DNA from 3 places in the Shewanella pealeana ATCC 700345 genome. Region 3 is predicted to be linked to each of the others. Evidence: predicted binding sites of a transcription regulator. Region 3 holds the regulator's gene; each other region holds the start of a gene.
What was found. The regulator NrdR, encoded in region 3, represses ribonucleotide reductase genes. The targets are predictions, from matches to a motif close to AAACACNANATNTNGTGTTT.

Region 1 (5,870 bases), 1.1 Mb from region 3:
TAACACAGTTATTTTATGGCGCTAGACCCAAACATCGATTCATTTTAAATAACCAGATAAAGTCAATTCACTTGATTAAAATCAAGGCATAGGCACAATTTTTCATCACATTGTTCCGCAAAATCATTACTTGTTTGTTTATTGCCACTATTCATTATAATCTGACGCTAAAGACGGTTTTGTCACTGTGAGGTAATTAAAGTGCAAACACATAATAATGTTGATCCACAAGAGATCGCGAAGTTTGAGAAAATGGCCGCCACTTGGTGGGACCCTAAAGGCGAATTCAAACCACTACACAACTTAAACCCATTGCGCCTTAACTATATAGACCAAACCGCTGGCGGTATTTTTGGTAAACAAGTGCTAGATGTTGGTTGTGGCGGCGGGATCCTGTCTGAAAGCATGGCGAGAATAGGCGCCAATGTTACCGGCCTCGATATGGGCGATGAGCCTTTAGATGTCGCGAGGCTGCATGCCTTAGAAACTGGCGTTGAAATAAACTATATCAAAAACACTGCAGAAGCCCATAGAGATGAACATCGTGGTCAATATGATGTCGTTACCTGCATGGAAATGCTTGAACACGTTCCTAATCCAAGTTCTGTTATTCAAGCCTGCGCCGATATGGTCAAACCCGGTGGCTATGTGTTCTTCTCAACGATTAACCGTAACCTACGCGCATATGTTGAAACCATCTTAGGTGCTGAGTACCTATTAAAGATGTTACCTATCGGCACCCACGACCATAATAAATTTATCAGGCCTTCAGAGCTTATCGATTTAGCCGATAATGCAGAACTGTTCTGCAAAGATGCTGTCGGGATCACCTATAACCCAATTACAGACATTTTTAGATATACTAAGAGTCTTGAAGTGAACTATATGATTGCCACGGTTAAAAATGACTAAGGCAGAAGCATTACAGATTAAAGGCGTACTGTTCGATCTCGATGGTACGCTAGTCGATACCGCGCCAGATATGATTGAGGCTCTCAACATCAGTCTAGAAGCCCATGGGCATTCACGGGTGCCATTCGAGCAGATCCGCGACAGTGCGTCCCATGGCAGCATAGCCATGATTAGGGCGGCCCTGCCCCATATTGATGAGCAATACATTGCCCAATTACAGCAATCACTCTTCGATAACTATGAGCGTATAAACGGTAACGATTGCTGTTTATTTGAAGGCTTAGACAGGTTACTCGAAACGCTTCACGGGCTTTCTATTCCGTATGGTGTGGTAACCAATAAACCAGCTCGCTTCTCACGACCGCTACTCAATCGACTCGGCCTTACGGCAAAAATGCCTACTGTGATAAGCGGAGACACAACGCTTTATTCCAAGCCTCATACGGCGCCTATGCATTTAGCCGCGCAGCAACTTAAGGTATTGCCTGAGCATATTCTGTATTTAGGTGATGCAGAGCGCGATCTTGTCGCGGCTAAAGCGGCAAATATGATCTCAGGTCTTGCCCTGTGGGGTTATATTGGCGCTAATGATGATATTTCGCTTTGGCCTGCCGATCTCAGCTTTGAGACTGGCGGTCATTTAGCTGATTTTTTTACGGTTATGCAGCAGAGTTAATTTTCTAAGCGTACACATTTTAATCCATGATGATTTAGGCTTGTAAACTTCATACTAAAGTCGTCAAAATGATCTGCCTGGATCGCTCAACTAAGTGGCGATCCGACAGATCATTTTTATTTGTTCATTTATCCGCCAGTGAAAAGGAAATCAAACCAAAACAAGCTTTAACGGTTAGCCGTTACTAACAGGCTGATTTATCCTCAAGATATCCACAACTTGTCCCCTAAATTCCCACTTGCAAAAAACCATTAACCTCACTATCTTGTAGTTATTGAAACTCAAAACACCATATATAGTGTGTGAGTGACGAAAGCAGGCACTATTTAGTCGTTTGTGTCAACAAAAAGGAACTCTCCGTTTTTCGGTTAAAACTGCTTGTTTACAAGGAAACGTACGGTGCACCTGAACGGGTCACTTTCATAAATATAAAAACCAAGGTTTATCTTTAATGAATAGCAATATGACAGTCACAAAGCGTAGTGGCGAACGTGAGACTATCGATCTCGATAAAATCCATCGCGTTATCGAGTGGGCGGCAAAAGGACTAAACAACGTCTCTGTATCTGAAGTTGAACTGCGCTCTCACCTGCAGTTTTTTGACGGCATTGCCACTGAAGCCATCCATGAGACTATCATTAAAGCTGCTGCAGATTTAATCTCTCCAGAATCACCAGATTATCAGTTCCTGTCTGCACGCTTAGCTGTTTTCCATCTTCGTAAGAAAGCTTTTGGTCAATTTGAGCCACCTAAGCTTTACGATCATGTGGTTAAGTTGATAGAGCTTGGTAAGTACGATCAGCATATTCTAGAAGACTACAGTCAAGAAGAGATCGATACCCTAGATAGCTATATCGATCACTGGCGTGATATGAACTTCTCTTATGCTGCAGTTAAGCAACTTGAAGGTAAATACCTAGTTCAAAACCGTGTAACCCACGAGATCTACGAAAGTGCCCAGTTCCTGTATATCTTGGTTGCTGCTTGCCTATTTGCTAAGTATCCAAAAGAGACGCGCCTTCAGTACGTTAAAGATTTCTACGACGCGACATCTACATTTAAGATCTCGCTACCAACACCTATCATGGCCGGTGTACGTACGCCTACACGTCAGTTCAGCTCATGTGTATTGATTGAGTGTGGTGACAGCCTTGATTCAATTAATGCTACCTCATCGTCAATCGTTAAGTACGTGTCACAACGTGCTGGTATCGGCGTCAATGCTGGCCGTATTCGTGCCCTAGGTAGTCCAATCCGTGGTGGTGAAGCATTCCATACAGGTTGTTTACCATTTTATAAGTATTTCCAGACTGCGGTTAAATCTTGTTCTCAAGGTGGCGTACGTGGTGGTGCAGCTACCCTATTCTACCCAATGTGGCACCTAGAAGTTGAATCACTGTTAGTACTTAAGAACAACCGTGGTGTTGATGATAACCGTATCCGTCATTTAGATTACGGCGTTCAAATCAACAAAGTTATGTATCAACGTCTTATTCAAGGCGGCATGATCAGCTTGTTCAGCCCATCAGATGTACCAGGTATGTACGATGCATTCTTCGAGGACCAAGAAGAATTCGAGCGTCTGTATCTTAAATATGAAGCTGATGACAGTATTCGTAAGAAACAGATTAAAGCCGTTGAGTTATTCTCGTTAATGATGCAAGAGCGCGCCTCTACCGGTCGTATCTACATTCAAAACGTTGACCACTGTAATACCCACAGTCCATTTGACTCTAAGGTTGCACCAGTTCGTCAGTCTAACTTGTGCCTTGAGATTGCATTGCCAACTAAGCCGTTAAACAACATTAACGATCCTGATGGCGAGATTGCACTTTGTACACTGTCAGCACTTAACTTAGGTGCTATCAAGAAGTTAGAAGAATTAGAGCCATTGGCCGATCTTGCTGTACGTGCACTCGATAACCTACTGGATTATCAAGATTACCCAATCATCTCAGCTCAAAAAGCGTCAATGAATCGCCGCACACTGGGTATAGGCGTAATTAACTTTGCTAACTACTTAGCAAAAGAAGGCGTACGTTACTCAGACGGCTCAGCGAACGGCATTACTCACAAGACTTTTGAAGCGATTCAATTCTACCTATTGAAGGCATCGATGAAGCTGGCTAAGGAACAAGGCGCCTGCCCTGCGTTCCATGAGACAACTTACTCTAAAGGTATTTTACCAATTGATACCTACAAGCGTGATTTAGATAAGATTTGCGATGAGCCATTGCACCTAGATTGGGAAACGTTGCGTGAAGAGATCAAGACTCACGGTCTACGTAACTCTACCCTTTCTGCGCTAATGCCATCAGAGACCTCTTCGCAGATCTCAAACGCAACTAACGGTATTGAGCCACCACGTGGTTTAATCAGCGTTAAAGCCAGTAAAGATGGTCAGCTAAAGCAAGTAGTACCTGACTTTGAAAAGTACCAGTATAGCTATGAGTTACTATGGCAAATGCCTAATAACGATGGTTACTTACAGTTAGTCGGTTTAATGCAGAAGTTCGTCGATCAGTCGATTTCAGCTAACACCAACTACGACCCTAGTCGTTTTGAGGGTGGCCGAGTACCGATGAAGGTACTATTAAAAGACTTATTAACCGCTTACAAATATGGTGTGAAGACACTTTACTATCACAATACTCGTGATGGAGCTTCAGATAGTCATGACGATATCACTGCCATCGAGAAAGAAGATGACAGTTGCGCTGGCGGCGCATGTAAGATCTAACCCAAGATATTAATCATTAGTATTAAACGTTAATTTAAGGGGGCCTAGCCCCCATTATCGGAAGATAGAAAAATGGCCTATTCAACATTTTGTCAAACTCCAAACAACGCAATGCTAGAGCCTATGTTTCTTGGGCAATCAGTAAACGTAGCGCGTTATGACCAACAAAAATATGAAGTATTCGAAAAGCTAATCGAAAAGCAGCTTTCTTTCTTCTGGCGTCCTGAAGAAGTTGACGTTAGCCGAGATAAAATCGATTACGCTGCATTGCCTGAGCATGAAAAGCATATTTTCATTTCGAACCTGAAATATCAAACTCTGCTTGATTCAATTCAAGGCCGTTCACCAAACGTTGCCTTCTTGCCACTGGTATCACTACCAGAGTTAGAAACATGGATTGAGACCTGGTCATTCTCTGAGACGATTCACTCACGTTCGTACACTCATATTATTCGTAATATTGTTAACGATCCTTCAATCGTATTTAACGACATCGTAGAAAATGAAGAGATCTTAAAGCGCGCTAGCGATATCGCTAACTATTACGATCACTTGATTAAGCTAAGCCAGGCTTATCACCTATTAGGTGAAGGTAGCCACGAGATCGACGGCGAAATCATTGAAGTCACTAAGCGTGAAATCAAGAAAGCGCTGTACCTATGTATGGTATCGGTTAACGTACTCGAAGCTATCCGCTTCTACGTCAGTTTTGCTTGTTCATTTGCCTTTGCCGAGCGCAAGGTTATGGAAGGTAATGCAAAGATTATTCGCTTGATCGCTCGCGATGAAGCATTGCATCTAAACAGCACTCAGCATATTTTAAAGATTATGCATGCTGGTAAAGACGACCCTGAAATGGCCGAAATTGCTAAAGAGTGCGAGCAAACTGCAATTGATATTTTTATCAAAGCAGCCGAGCAGGAAAAAGAGTGGGCTAAATACCTATTTAAAGATGGTTCTATGATTGGTCTAAACGAAACCATTCTGTGCCAATACGTTGAATACATCACTAACGAGCGCATGAAAGCGGTGAACTTTGCTTCTCCTTATGCAGAGCAAACTAACCCACTACCATGGATGAAGAACTGGTTAGAGAGTGATTCAGTGCAAGTTGCACCGCAAGAAGTAGAAGTCTCTTCTTATCTTGTTGGTCAAATCGATTCTTCAATCGATGACAATGAGTTCTCAGACTTTGACCTCTAAGCCTGTCAGCTTTAGTCAAGCAAGCTTTAAGAAGGCTCCGATTGTGAGTCTTCAAGGCATGCCGGTGTTGCTGTTTAATCAGCAGCACCAGACTTTGCTTGAAGCGCTTGAACAAAAGAAGGTTAAGATATTCTCTGAATGTCGCAGTGGTTTTTGTGGGCAATGCAAAACTAAAGTCAAAAGCGGTAAAGTCACTTATATCAAAGAGCCTTTAGTCTCACTCGAGGCTGATGAATGCCTGCCCTGCTGCTGTATTCCTGAAAGTGATATTGATTTGGCGCTGTCAGCTGAAGGTGCAGAGGTTGTTGTACGTGCAGCCAGTCCTAAACCTGTCATTAA
Region 2 (5,870 bases), 1.8 Mb from region 3:
TCAGCGAGATCTGTTAGCAGGTATCGTGGCTAAGCATTATGCTAAGTGCCACATCTTACCAAAAGATGTCGTTGCTGCTCACGAGTCTGGTGAGATCCATTACCATGACTTAGATTACGCGCCATTCTTCCCAATGTTTAACTGTATGCTTATCGACTTAAGCGGCATGTTGACCCAAGGCTTTAAGATGGGTAATGCCGAGATTGAAACACCAAAATCAATCTCTACCGCGACGGCCGTAACGGCGCAAATTATTGCTCAAGTGGCGAGCCATATCTATGGCGGTACCACCATCAACCGTATCGACGAAGTGCTAGCACCGTTTGTTGCCAAGAGCTATGACAAGCATTACCAAGTGGCACTGACTTGGGGCATTACCGATGCCAAAGCTTTCGCGACAGCGCAAACCGAGAAAGAGTGTCACGATGCATTCCAGTCACTCGAATATGAAGTGAACACCCTGCATACTGCGAATGGCCAAACGCCATTTGTGACATTTGGATTTGGTTTAGGTACCTCTTGGGAATCGCGCTTAATTCAACAATCAATGATGAAAGTACGTATCGCAGGTCTTGGTAAGAATCGTAAGACTGCGGTATTCCCTAAGCTAGTATTTGCTATCCGTGATGGTATTAACCATAAAACCGGTGATTGTAACTACGACATCAAGCAGTTAGCACTTAAGTGTGCAACGACTCGTATGTACCCTGATATTCTTAACTACGAACAAGTAGAAAGAGTCACAGGCTCATTTAAGACGCCTATGGGTTGTCGTAGCTTCTTAGGTACTTTCGAGCAAGACGGTGAGCTAGTACACGAAGGCCGTAACAATCTAGGTGTTGTCAGTCTTAACTTGCCACGTATTGCCCTAGAAGCTAAGGGTGATGAGGCAGAGTTCTACCGCATCTTAGATCAACGTCTATTGATTGCTCGTAAGGGCTTAGATACACGTATCGCACGTCTAGAAGGGGTTAAAGCTCGCGTAGCGCCAATTCTTTATATGGAAGGGGCTTGTGGTGTACGTCTGCGCGCCGATGATGAGATTTCTGAGATCTTTAAGAATGGCCGCGCGTCAATTTCACTGGGTTATATTGGCCTTCATGAAACTATCAATGCACTCTATGGCACCGAAGAGCACGTTTACGACAGCGAAATGCTGCGTGAAAAAGCTATCGAAGTGATTAAGTACATGAAGCGAGCAACTGAAAACTGGAAGAAAGAGTCTGGTTATGCATTTAGCTTGTATAGCACGCCAAGTGAGAACTTGTGCAGCCGTTTTTGCGCCCTAGACACTAAAGTATTCGGTGTTGTTGATGGCGTAACGGCTAAAGGTTACTACACCAACAGCTTCCACTTGGATGTTGAGAAACAAGTTAACCCTTACGACAAGATTGATTTTGAACAGCCATACCCAGAGTTAGCTAACGGTGGCTTCATCTGTTACGGCGAGTTCCCTAACATGCAAAATAACGTTGAAGCGTTAGAAGATGTGTGGGATTACAGCTACAGTCGAGTGCCTTACTACGGCACGAATACACCAATCGATGAGTGTTATGACTGTGGCTATACCGGTGAGTTTAGCTGTACCAGCAAAGGTTTCACTTGTCCTAAATGTGGCAACCATGAACCAAGCCGTGTATCGGTCACTCGCCGCGTATGTGGTTACTTAGGTAGCCCTGACGCGAGACCGTTTAACTACGGCAAGCAAGAAGAAGTCAAGCGCCGCGTTAAGCACCTGTAGTAAAAATACTAGGGGCTTAGCATGCAAATGGCTAAGCCTGTAGATATTGGGTTTGTGTACATAAAATAAAAGGTGCTGTGTTCAGCACCTTTTTGTTTTCTAGTTAAAGCTAAATTCTAACTGAAACGAGTTTATTATGAATTATCATCAATACTATCAAACCGATGTGATAAATGGACCGGGTACTCGAGCGACTCTGTTTGTGTCGGGATGTGAGCACCAATGCCGTGGCTGCTACAACCAATCGACTTGGAACCCGTGTTCGGGTCACCTGTTTGATGAGCAGATGCAACAATGCATCATTGATGATTTGAACGATACACGCATTAAGCGTCGCGGCTTGTCATTATCTGGCGGTGATCCGTTATTTCCGGCTAATTTAGAGGCTATTTTATCTCTAGTTAAGCAAGTCAAAGAGCAGTGCCCTGGTAAAGATATTTGGTTGTGGACAGGCTACACCTTAGGCAATCTGAGCGCGGCGCAACAAGAGATAGTCGATTTAGTCAATGTTGTGGTTGATGGTAAATTTGAGCAGTCACTTTCCGACCCGAGCTTAGTTTTTAAGGGCAGTAGTAACCAAAAGATCCATTATCTTAGGTAAATTTAGCAGTAACTTGTAATTTGTTTAGCTATAAACCTAGGTAAAATTGACTTATATACTGTTATAATGTGGCAATAATGACAAAGCTGCATCAGTTCACTGATGCTGTTTTTGTTTCTAAACGTGTTAATTAGATTTGAATTTAAGGTCTGTAAATGAATTTAAAGCAGGAGCTGCAAACGCTCAACGATAAGTTAGACAAATTTCGTCGTAAGCTAGCAGCAGCTGAAAAGCGTGCCGATCCTACAATCGTGATGCAGTTTAAGAAAGAAATTGCCGCGATCACTAAGCGGATCAGCAGTGTTAAAGGTCAACAGACTCGTGAGCTAAGCAAAGAAGGCAGTACAGTTGTTGGCCTTAAGTTTAACCGTGTACTGACTAAAGCCGAACAGGCTGACATGGGTAAGTTGAAAAAGTCAGTTAAAGGTCTGGTAGTTGTGCACCCAATGACGGCATTAGGCCGTGAAATGGGGATTAAGCAAGTTACTGGCTTCGCTCCAAAAGAGTTTTAAGTATTTTTAGTTATTCATTTAGTGAGCCGCTTCATGGTTATCGCTAAGTACTAAGCTTATGCTGGCTCTATGACCGTTTATGGCGATTGAAGATTTCTTTAAGCCATAGACTTATTGGGTCATAGGGCTAGCAAGAGTATCGTCTCAAGCAATTTATTTTCTTTATCAGGATGTTTGCAGTCTCAAGGAGTGAGAGTTGTCGTTAAGGTTTTTTCATGTCGATTAAATACATCGCGTCTTCAAAATTACCAACCCCTTGGGGTGTTTTCGAAATGCATGGTTTTGAAGATAGTGAGACGGGTAAAGAGCATGTAGCGCTTACCTTTGGCACATTTACCCCAGATGCACCAATCCTTGGACGTATCCATTCAGAATGTTTAACTGGCGATGCATTGTTTAGTTTGCGCTGTGATTGTGGTTTTCAACTGCAAACCGCGATGCAGAATATTGCCGAAGAAGGTCAAGGATTTATCCTCTACTTGCGCCAAGAAGGTCGTGGTATCGGTCTGCTTAATAAGATCCGTGCTTATGAGCTACAAGATCAAGGTGCTAATACGGTAGAAGCTAACGAACGTTTAGGTTTTGAAGCCGATATGCGTAAATACGATATGATCATCCCTATGATGGAGAAGATTGGTGTCGATAAAGTGCGTTTAATGACCAATAATCCCCGTAAGGTTAAAGCGATGCAAAGCTTTGGATTGGAAGTTGTCGAACGTGTGCCACTGCAAGTGGGCAAAAATCGCTATAACGAAGGTTACCTCAAGACTAAGTCGACCCAGCTTGGACACATGATGTCTGAGCATCACTTCACTGAAACCGATCCCGAAGTTGATAAAGACTAATCTACTCAGGGAAAAGCCTTAATTTCTTTGGCTTTTCCCATGCTATAACGCTATATTCGGGCTATCTATTAGAGTTTAATTAAGTTTAAAGTCGATTTATGAGCCGTTTGCGTTACCTCGCTTTATTGCTGCCGTTGTTTTCCCCACACGTTATGGCTGAGACTGAAGTCGACTATAGCCACTACGCATTTGCTAATTACCTCGGTAGTGGTATTTATCGTACTTCAGGCCAAAACACGACGGTTGCTAATATTCCTATTAGTTTCGATCTCATGCGCTCTGAAGATGAGTCTTTGGTATTAAATACACCTGTCTCTTTGGGCTTTTTTAACTTTACTTGGAGCGATCTACCCGAAGGCGAGTTTCCTTCGAGTGTTGGCACCTTGACTGTGACGCCTGGAGTGGAATACCGGGTAAAAACCTCCGAGACCCATGAATTTCAAACTTACGCCGATCTTGGCTTTGGTACCAACTTTACTAATGGCAATGATGTCGCTATCTACTCGGCGGGAATGTCGAGTCTACTTGATTTTGAGCTTGGCGATACTTCGCCTGTTTGGGTCAATCGAGTCTTCTTTGCTGGCTATACCACACTAAATGATAACAGCAGCGAAACCTACTCTGCGGTTCAGTCTGGTGTTGATATTGGCACCAATTTTTACTTTCAAGTGAAAGGGGTCGAGATTGAGCCGAGGTTTTTTGTCGCGGGTTATTGGTACTTTGACAGGTTAAAGTTTACCACGCCTTTTGAAGAAGATGTGTTGGTGTCAAACAGCTATGAAGTGGGGATGACTTTCGCTTTTTCAAAACCAGTTGGCTGGGACTTAGTTAATATTGAGCGCTTTGGTTTAAGTTATCGTGCGGGGGATGGCATTGAGGTGTGGCGATTAATTTTTGAGTTCCCTATCTAAGTAAACTGAAGACGCATTGGTTTAATGCCATAAGATTAAACCAATGTCATATTTCAGAGCAAGCTAGGGTTATTTGCCCCAGATTTTTGCATTCGCTTCAGGTAATGGCTCTTTAGATCTCTGTGGTTTAGGCGCTTTAGTTTCAGCGTCATAATCTCTCGGTGCTGGCAAAGGCAATTTATGCATTTTTAGATAAAGGTATTCAACTTTATCTCTCGCCCATTGCGTCTTACGCAAAAACTTTAAACTCGACTTAATACTTGGGTCATGATTAAAGCAGCGGATATCAATTCGGCTACCTAGCTCTTCCCAACCATAATGGTCGACTAGATCTGTTAATAAATCTTCGAGCTTAATGCCGTGCAGTGGGTTGTTTACTTGAGTCATAGTATTGTTGCAATCGTCTTGTTGGTACTTACCTGTATCAGCCAATTATATCAGCTTATTAATTACAGATCTTGGTCATTAAATTGTCGCTAAATAAAAAGGCCACAATAAGCGGCCTTTCAATCTATGTGCTCTACTGCTTAGTGCTGTTGACTCATCAACATTTGGTATCCACCACCGTTGTAAACGTTAGTGTAACCTTCGCTCACAAGCATCTTATTGGCGATGCCGCTGCGGTTTCCGCTACGACAATAGACCACTACAGAGCGATCTTTTGCTATCTGCTGCTTGCTAAATGCACTATTAATTTGCTCATAAGGAATATTGATAGCGTTCGGTAGGTGGCCCTGAGCAAATTCACCAGGTGTGCGCACGTCTACAACTAATGCACCAGCTTCAATTTTTTGCCAAGCCACTTTAGCGTCTTGATCGGCGGCGCTAGCAAATGTGCTAAGCATCATTAGTAAAACACTTAGCCCTAACAACCAAATCATATTTTTTGGTAGTTTATGCTGTAAATTAAAAGCGTTACTCATCAATATACCTATATTTGTCGTTATTTATTTTTGATTGGCAGTCGCTAACTGTGCTTCAGACTTCAAACCTAGCTTGCGCATAATTATGGCTGCCGGACAAAATCCAGTATAGGCGCTTTGGAGTAAATTAGCTCCTACAAAAATGGTGAGCCAGATAAAATTATCATTAATCCATACAGTTAGGATTGTTGATAGTAAAACCATAAAGCCGGCAAATGCCATGATGGCGCGTTCAATTGACATGAAAACTCCTTTTAAATGTAAGTGACTATGGCGGAGGTTACCGCCATAAATAGAGGTTGATTACAAATAACGCTTTTTCATCGCTGCATAATAA
Region 3 (5,870 bases):
ATTTGTGTGATTTAGGGGCGGGATTTTAGATCGCTCCCTGCAGATGTATGGCTTTTGAGGCAATAAAAAAGGAGGCCGAGGCCTCCTTTCTATAGGTGTGATTAATTTACTTAACCATACGCTTGTACTTTAAGCGATGTGGCTCAACTACATCGGTACCCATGGTCTCTTTCAGCCAAGTAGAGTATTCGGTGTAGTTACCTTCGTAGAAGTTAACTTTACCTTCGTCGCGATAATCTAAGATATGAGTCGCGATTCTATCTAGGAACCAACGGTCGTGTGAAATAACCATGGCACAACCAGGAAACTCTAATAGTGCTTCTTCTAGTGCGCGTAAGGTTTCAACGTCTAGGTCGTTAGTTGGTTCATCGAGTAACAGCACGTTGCCGCCTGCTTGCAGCAGCTTAGCCAAATGCACACGGTTACGCTCACCACCCGATAGAGTGCCGATGATTTTTTGCTGATCGCCACCACGGAAGTTAAAGCGGCCAACATAGGCACGACTTGGAATTTCAGTGTTGTTGATACGCATGATATCTTGGCCGTCAGAGATCTCTTGCCAAACCGTGTTCTTATCATTCATCGAATCACGGAACTGCTCGACAGAAGCAATCTGTACCGACTCACCCAGTTCTACTGTGCCGCTATCAGGCTGCTCAGCACCAGAGATCATCTTAAACAGGGTCGATTTACCCGCACCGTTAGCACCGATAATACCGACGATGGCGCCCTTAGGCACAGAGAAGGTCAAGTCATCGATCAGTACGCGGTCGCCATAAGATTTGGTCAGGTTAGTGATTTCAATAACCTTGTCACCTAGGCGTGGCCCAGGTGGAATAAATAGCTCGTTAGTCTCGTTACGCTTTTGGTAGTCGTTGGTATTAAGCTCTTCGAAGCGAGCCATACGCGCCTTACCCTTAGATTGACGGCCTTTAGCACCTTGACGTACCCACTCCAATTCTTTGGCAATGGTTTTTTGGCGTGCGCTTTGAGTGGCTGACTCTTGGGTCAGACGCGCATCCTTTTGCTCAAGCCATGAAGAGTAGTTACCTTCCCATGGAATACCTTCACCACGGTCAAGTTCTAAGATCCAGCCTGCAGCGTTGTCGAGGAAGTATCTATCGTGGGTAATCGCCACAACAGTACCCGTGTACTCTTGTAAGAAGCGCTCTAACCAAGCTACAGATTCCGCATCCAAGTGGTTGGTTGGTTCGTCTAGTAATAGCATGTCAGGCTTTTCAAGTAGCAGACGACAAATCGCCACACGGCGACGCTCACCACCCGATAGAACTTCGATTTTTTCATCCCAATCAGGAAGACGTAAAGCGTTAGCCGCCCTGTCTAATACCACATCTAGGTTGTGGGCATCTTGAGACTGAATAATCGCTTCTAATTGACCCTGCTCTTTAGCTAGTGCGTCAAAATCGGCATCTGGCTCGGCATAAAGTGCATAGACTTCATCTAAGCGTACCAGCGCGTTTTTCGCCTCGGCAACCGCTTCTTCTACCGCTTCGCGCACGGTTTGGTTTGGATCTAGTTTTGGTTCCTGTGGTAGGTAACCAATCTTAAGATCTTGCATTGGGCGCGCTTCACCCTCAATTTCAGTATCTAGACCCGCCATGATGCGCAGCAGGGTAGATTTACCTGAACCGTTTAGACCTAAGACACCGATTTTAGCGCCAGGGAAAAAGCTTAATGAGATATCTTTAAGGATCTGCTTCTTTGGCGGGACAATCTTGCCCACTCTAAGCATGCTATATACAAACTGAGCCATGTTAGTTCTCTTTGACTGTGTTTTTGAATCGGGAATGGGGGCAATTCTACAAGATCCGTTGCAGAACTTAAATCTGAATTAGCACTGTTTAGCGCGAACATGTAGCCGAATTCTATCGAGTTCAAATGAGTCACTCTGTGTCCCGATTAACCCGTTTTACGAAACTCACTCATCTAGAAATGCAAGTAATTTCATGTTGTAAATGCTGGGATTGTGATCGAATGCGCTGTAGAATACCGCGCAACCCTATTACAAGACTTTACAGCTGGAGTGAGTAATGCTGAAAAAAGATATGAATATCGCGGATTATGATCCACAACTATTTGCAGCAATTGAAGATGAAACGCGCCGTCAAGAAGAGCACATCGAACTTATTGCTTCAGAAAACTACTGTAGTCCTCGCGTAATCGAAGCACAAGGTACTCAGCTTACTAACAAGTATGCTGAAGGCTACCCAGGTAAGCGTTACTATGGTGGTTGTGAGCATGTAGATATTGTTGAAGAGTTAGCAATTTCTCGTGCTAAAGAACTATTTGGCGCGACTTATGCCAACGTTCAGCCACACTCAGGCTCTCAAGCTAACGCAGCCGTATTTATGGCACTACTTCAAGGCGGCGACACGGTTCTAGGTATGAGCCTAGCACACGGTGGTCACCTAACTCACGGCTCTCACGTGAGCTTTTCAGGCAAACTATACAACGCAGTTCAGTATGGTATCGACGAAACAACAGGCCAGATTGACTACGCCGAAGTTGAGCGTCTAGCCGTTGAGCACAAGCCAAAGATGATCATCGCAGGTTTCAGTGCCTACTCAGGTATCATCGACTGGGGTAAGTTCCGCGAAATCGCTGACAAAGTTGGCGCATACCTATTCGTTGATATGGCGCACGTTGCAGGTCTTGTTGCTGCAGGTATCTATCCAAACCCAATGCCACACGCGCACGTTGTAACAACAACGACTCATAAGACGCTAGCTGGTCCACGTGGCGGTTTGATCCTTTCATCAATCAATGATGAAGATATCTACAAGAAGCTAAACTCTGCAGTATTTCCAGGCGGCCAAGGCGGTCCTTTGATGCACGTTATTGCTGCTAAAGCAGTTGCATTTAAAGAAGCCCTAGACCCAGAGTTCACGACTTATCAAGAGCAAGTAGTTGTTAACGCAAAGGCAATGGCTCGTACGTTTATCGAACGTGGCTATAATGTAGTTTCTGGTGGTACTGATAACCACCTATTCTTGCTTGATTTGATCAGTAAAGACATCACAGGTAAAGATGCTGACGCGGCCCTAGGCAACGCTAACATCACAGTGAACAAGAACTCAGTACCGAACGATCCACGTTCACCATTTGTGACTTCAGGTCTACGTATCGGTTCTCCTGCAATCACGCGTCGTGGTTTTGGTGAGGAAGAGAGCGTGCAGTTAACTCACTGGATGTGTGATGTACTGGATGATATTTCAGATCTAGCCGTTAGCGAGCGCGTTAAAGGACAGGTTCTGGAATTGTGCGCTAAGTTCCCTGTTTACGGTTAACCTTAAGCGTTAAATAAGTTAGACTCCAATGGCCGCATCTATGCGGCCATTTTTGTATGTAAAGAACATACTTTCTGAGTTTTTAAGTCGTACCAATCACATTTTAATATTTGTCAAAGGTGACATGATTAATAGGTTAGGTATAAATCCAGTGAGTCGTAACATTTTTTTCTAAACGGAGGCTAAATGCATTGTCCATTTTGCAGCGCAACTGACACAAAAGTGATTGATTCGCGATTAGTCGCTGACGGCCATCAGGTGCGTCGACGTAGAGAGTGTGTTCAGTGCCACGAACGTTTTACCACTTTCGAAGGGGCCGAGCTTGTGATGCCTCGTGTGGTGAAACAAGATGGCAGTCGCCAGCCGTTCGATGAAGAGAAGCTGCGCGGCGGTATGTTAAGAGCCGTAGAGAAAAGACCTGTCTCTATGGATCAAATTGAGCAGGCATTGACTAAGATTAAGTCGACTTTGCGCGCCACCGGTGAGCGTGAAGTGAAATCTGAAATGATTGGCAACTTGATGATGGACCAATTAGTTAACCTAGATAAGGTTGCCTATATTCGTTTCGCGTCTGTTTATCGTGCCTTTGAAGATGTTTCAGAGTTTGGTGAAGCGATCGCTAAACTGCAAAAATAAACTACGCAACCGGGGCTAAGCGCTGCGCCTAGCCCTTCATCAATCGAACAATCGGAATTGCCGCCAATATGTGGTCTATCGAAGACAGTCAAATGATGAGCCTTGCCATTGAATTGGCACAAAAGGGCATGTACACCACTCGTCCAAATCCTAGCGTGGGGAGTGTTATCGTTAAAGACGGTGAGATCGTTGGTGAGGGCTACCATATTCGAGCCGGCGGTCCTCATGCGGAAGTTTACGCCTTGAATATGGCGGGCAGTGACGCTAAAGGCGCCACCGCCTACGTAACACTTGAACCTTGTAGCCATTACGGTCGTACGCCACCTTGCGCCAAGGCGTTAATCGAACACGGCGTCAGCCGAGTGGTTATTGCGGTGACCGACCCGAATCCTGAAGTCTCTGGCCGTGGTATTGCTATGTTGCGGGATGCGGGTATTCGAGTCGATGTTGGGCTGATGACCGAAGAAGCTAAGCAGGTCAACCTAGGCTTTTTAAAGCGTATGGAAAAAGGCCTGCCTTGGGTGACAGTTAAACTTGCCGCCAGTCTCGATGGCAAAACGGCCTTGTCTAACGGCGTATCCAAGTGGATTACCGGCCCTGAAGCCCGCCGTGATGTACAGCGTCTTCGTGCTCGCCATTGCGCTTTAGTCACTGGCGTTGAAACCATACTTGCCGATGACCCCAGTTTAAATGTGCGTCACAGTGAGTTAGGCTCACTTGCAAGTCAACTCGCCCCAGCCGAAATTCACCAGCCACTTAGGGTGGTATTAGACAGTCAGGCGCGTTTAGGTCATGAATTAAACCTGTTTAAAATCGACAGTCCGATTTTACTGGTGTCGACTCAAGCTTATCCCGAGAGCGTGCAGGCCGCATGGCCGCCTCATGTGCAGAGTCAGGTATTAGCGGCGGTTGATTCACGTATCGACTTAAATGCGTTATTAAGCCTACTGGGTGAGAGTTGTAACTCTGTGTTGGTTGAAGCTGGTGCGACGCTTGCGGGGGCCTTTGTTAATCAAGGGCTAGCCGATGAGATTGTACTGTATCAGGCGATGAAGATTTTAGGCTCGCAAGGGCGAAACCTGCTGACACTTGATGATTTTCAAGCCATGTCAGAGGTGCCAAAGATTAACCTAATCGATGAGCGCAAAGTGGGGCCAGACACCCGCTTAACGTTAAGAGTGAGTAATTAATTTATGTTTACTGGGATTATTGAATCAGTCGGACACCTACGAAAAGTTGAGCGTCGCGGCGATGATATTCGCTTAACGGTAGCCAGTGGTAAACTGGATCTGTCAGACGTAAAACTGGGTGACAGTATCGCCACCAATGGTGTGTGCCTAACAGTGGTTGAGCTGATGAGCGACGGTTATGTGGCAGATATTTCTGCAGAAACTGTCACTTTGACGGGCTTCTCTCATTATCAAGTAGGAAAAGCCGTTAACCTTGAGAAGGCCGTGACCCCTACAACTCGTTTAGGCGGGCATATGGTCAGTGGTCACGTAGATGGTATCGCTCATGTGGATGATAGACAGTTTCGTGGCCAAGCCATCGAATTTTGGCTAAGCCCACCTGAGGAACTTGGCCGTTATATCGCCCATAAAGGTTCGATTACCATCGATGGTGTGAGTTTGACGGTTAATGAGGTGCAAGGTCATCGTTTTAGACTGACTATCGTGCCGCACACCGCAGGCGAAACCACTTTAGTGAATCTGAAAGCCGGTGATAGCGTGAATATTGAAGTGGACTTGATTGCACGTCACTTAGAAAGGTTGATGAGCTACGGCAGCCAAGAGCAAGACAGCGCTCCTAAGTCGGAAGTGACGATGGAACTGTTAGCTCGCTCAGGATTTTTACGATAAACACTGGCTTAAGATTAGTTTGTCAGTAAAATTTGTCTTATATAAAGAATAGAATAATCATTACATT

Region 1: a site for NrdR is predicted at 1,873-1,892, ahead of nrdA (class 1a ribonucleoside-diphosphate reductase subunit alpha). Genes of this name have one in related genera too.
Region 2: a site for NrdR is predicted at 1,776-1,795, ahead of nrdG (anaerobic ribonucleoside-triphosphate reductase-activating protein). Genes of this name have one in related genera too.

What each region holds. Positions count from the first base shown of each region.
Region 1 covers NC_009901.1:2,497,116-2,502,985, reverse strand. Annotated here, with positions in the region: gene ubiG (bifunctional 2-polyprenyl-6-hydroxyphenol methylase/3-demethylubiquinol 3-O-methyltransferase UbiG) at 202-912, shown strand; gene SPEA_RS10820 (HAD family hydrolase) at 905-1,588, shown strand; gene nrdA (class 1a ribonucleoside-diphosphate reductase subunit alpha) at 2,040-4,328, shown strand; gene nrdB (class Ia ribonucleoside-diphosphate reductase subunit beta) at 4,401-5,531, shown strand; gene yfaE (class I ribonucleotide reductase maintenance protein YfaE) at 5,500-5,870, shown strand, end outside.
Region 2 covers NC_009901.1:3,183,784-3,189,653, reverse strand. Annotated here, with positions in the region: gene nrdD (anaerobic ribonucleoside-triphosphate reductase) at 1-1,741, shown strand, start outside; gene nrdG (anaerobic ribonucleoside-triphosphate reductase-activating protein) at 1,878-2,342, shown strand; gene SPEA_RS13865 (YibL family ribosome-associated protein) at 2,498-2,854, shown strand; gene ribA (GTP cyclohydrolase II) at 3,070-3,699, shown strand; gene SPEA_RS13855 (hypothetical protein) at 3,798-4,610, shown strand; gene SPEA_RS13850 (VF530 family protein) at 4,680-4,997, opposite strand; gene SPEA_RS13845 (rhodanese-like domain-containing protein) at 5,138-5,533, opposite strand; gene SPEA_RS13840 (YgaP family membrane protein) at 5,558-5,776, opposite strand; gene SPEA_RS13835 (efflux RND transporter permease subunit) at 5,837-5,870, opposite strand, start outside.
Region 3 covers NC_009901.1:1,403,577-1,409,446, forward strand. Annotated here, with positions in the region: gene ettA (energy-dependent translational throttle protein EttA) at 107-1,774, opposite strand; gene glyA (serine hydroxymethyltransferase) at 2,052-3,308, shown strand; gene nrdR (transcriptional regulator NrdR) at 3,495-3,944, shown strand; gene ribD (bifunctional diaminohydroxyphosphoribosylaminopyrimidine deaminase/5-amino-6-(5-phosphoribosylamino)uracil reductase RibD) at 4,013-5,134, shown strand; gene SPEA_RS06075 (riboflavin synthase) at 5,138-5,803, shown strand.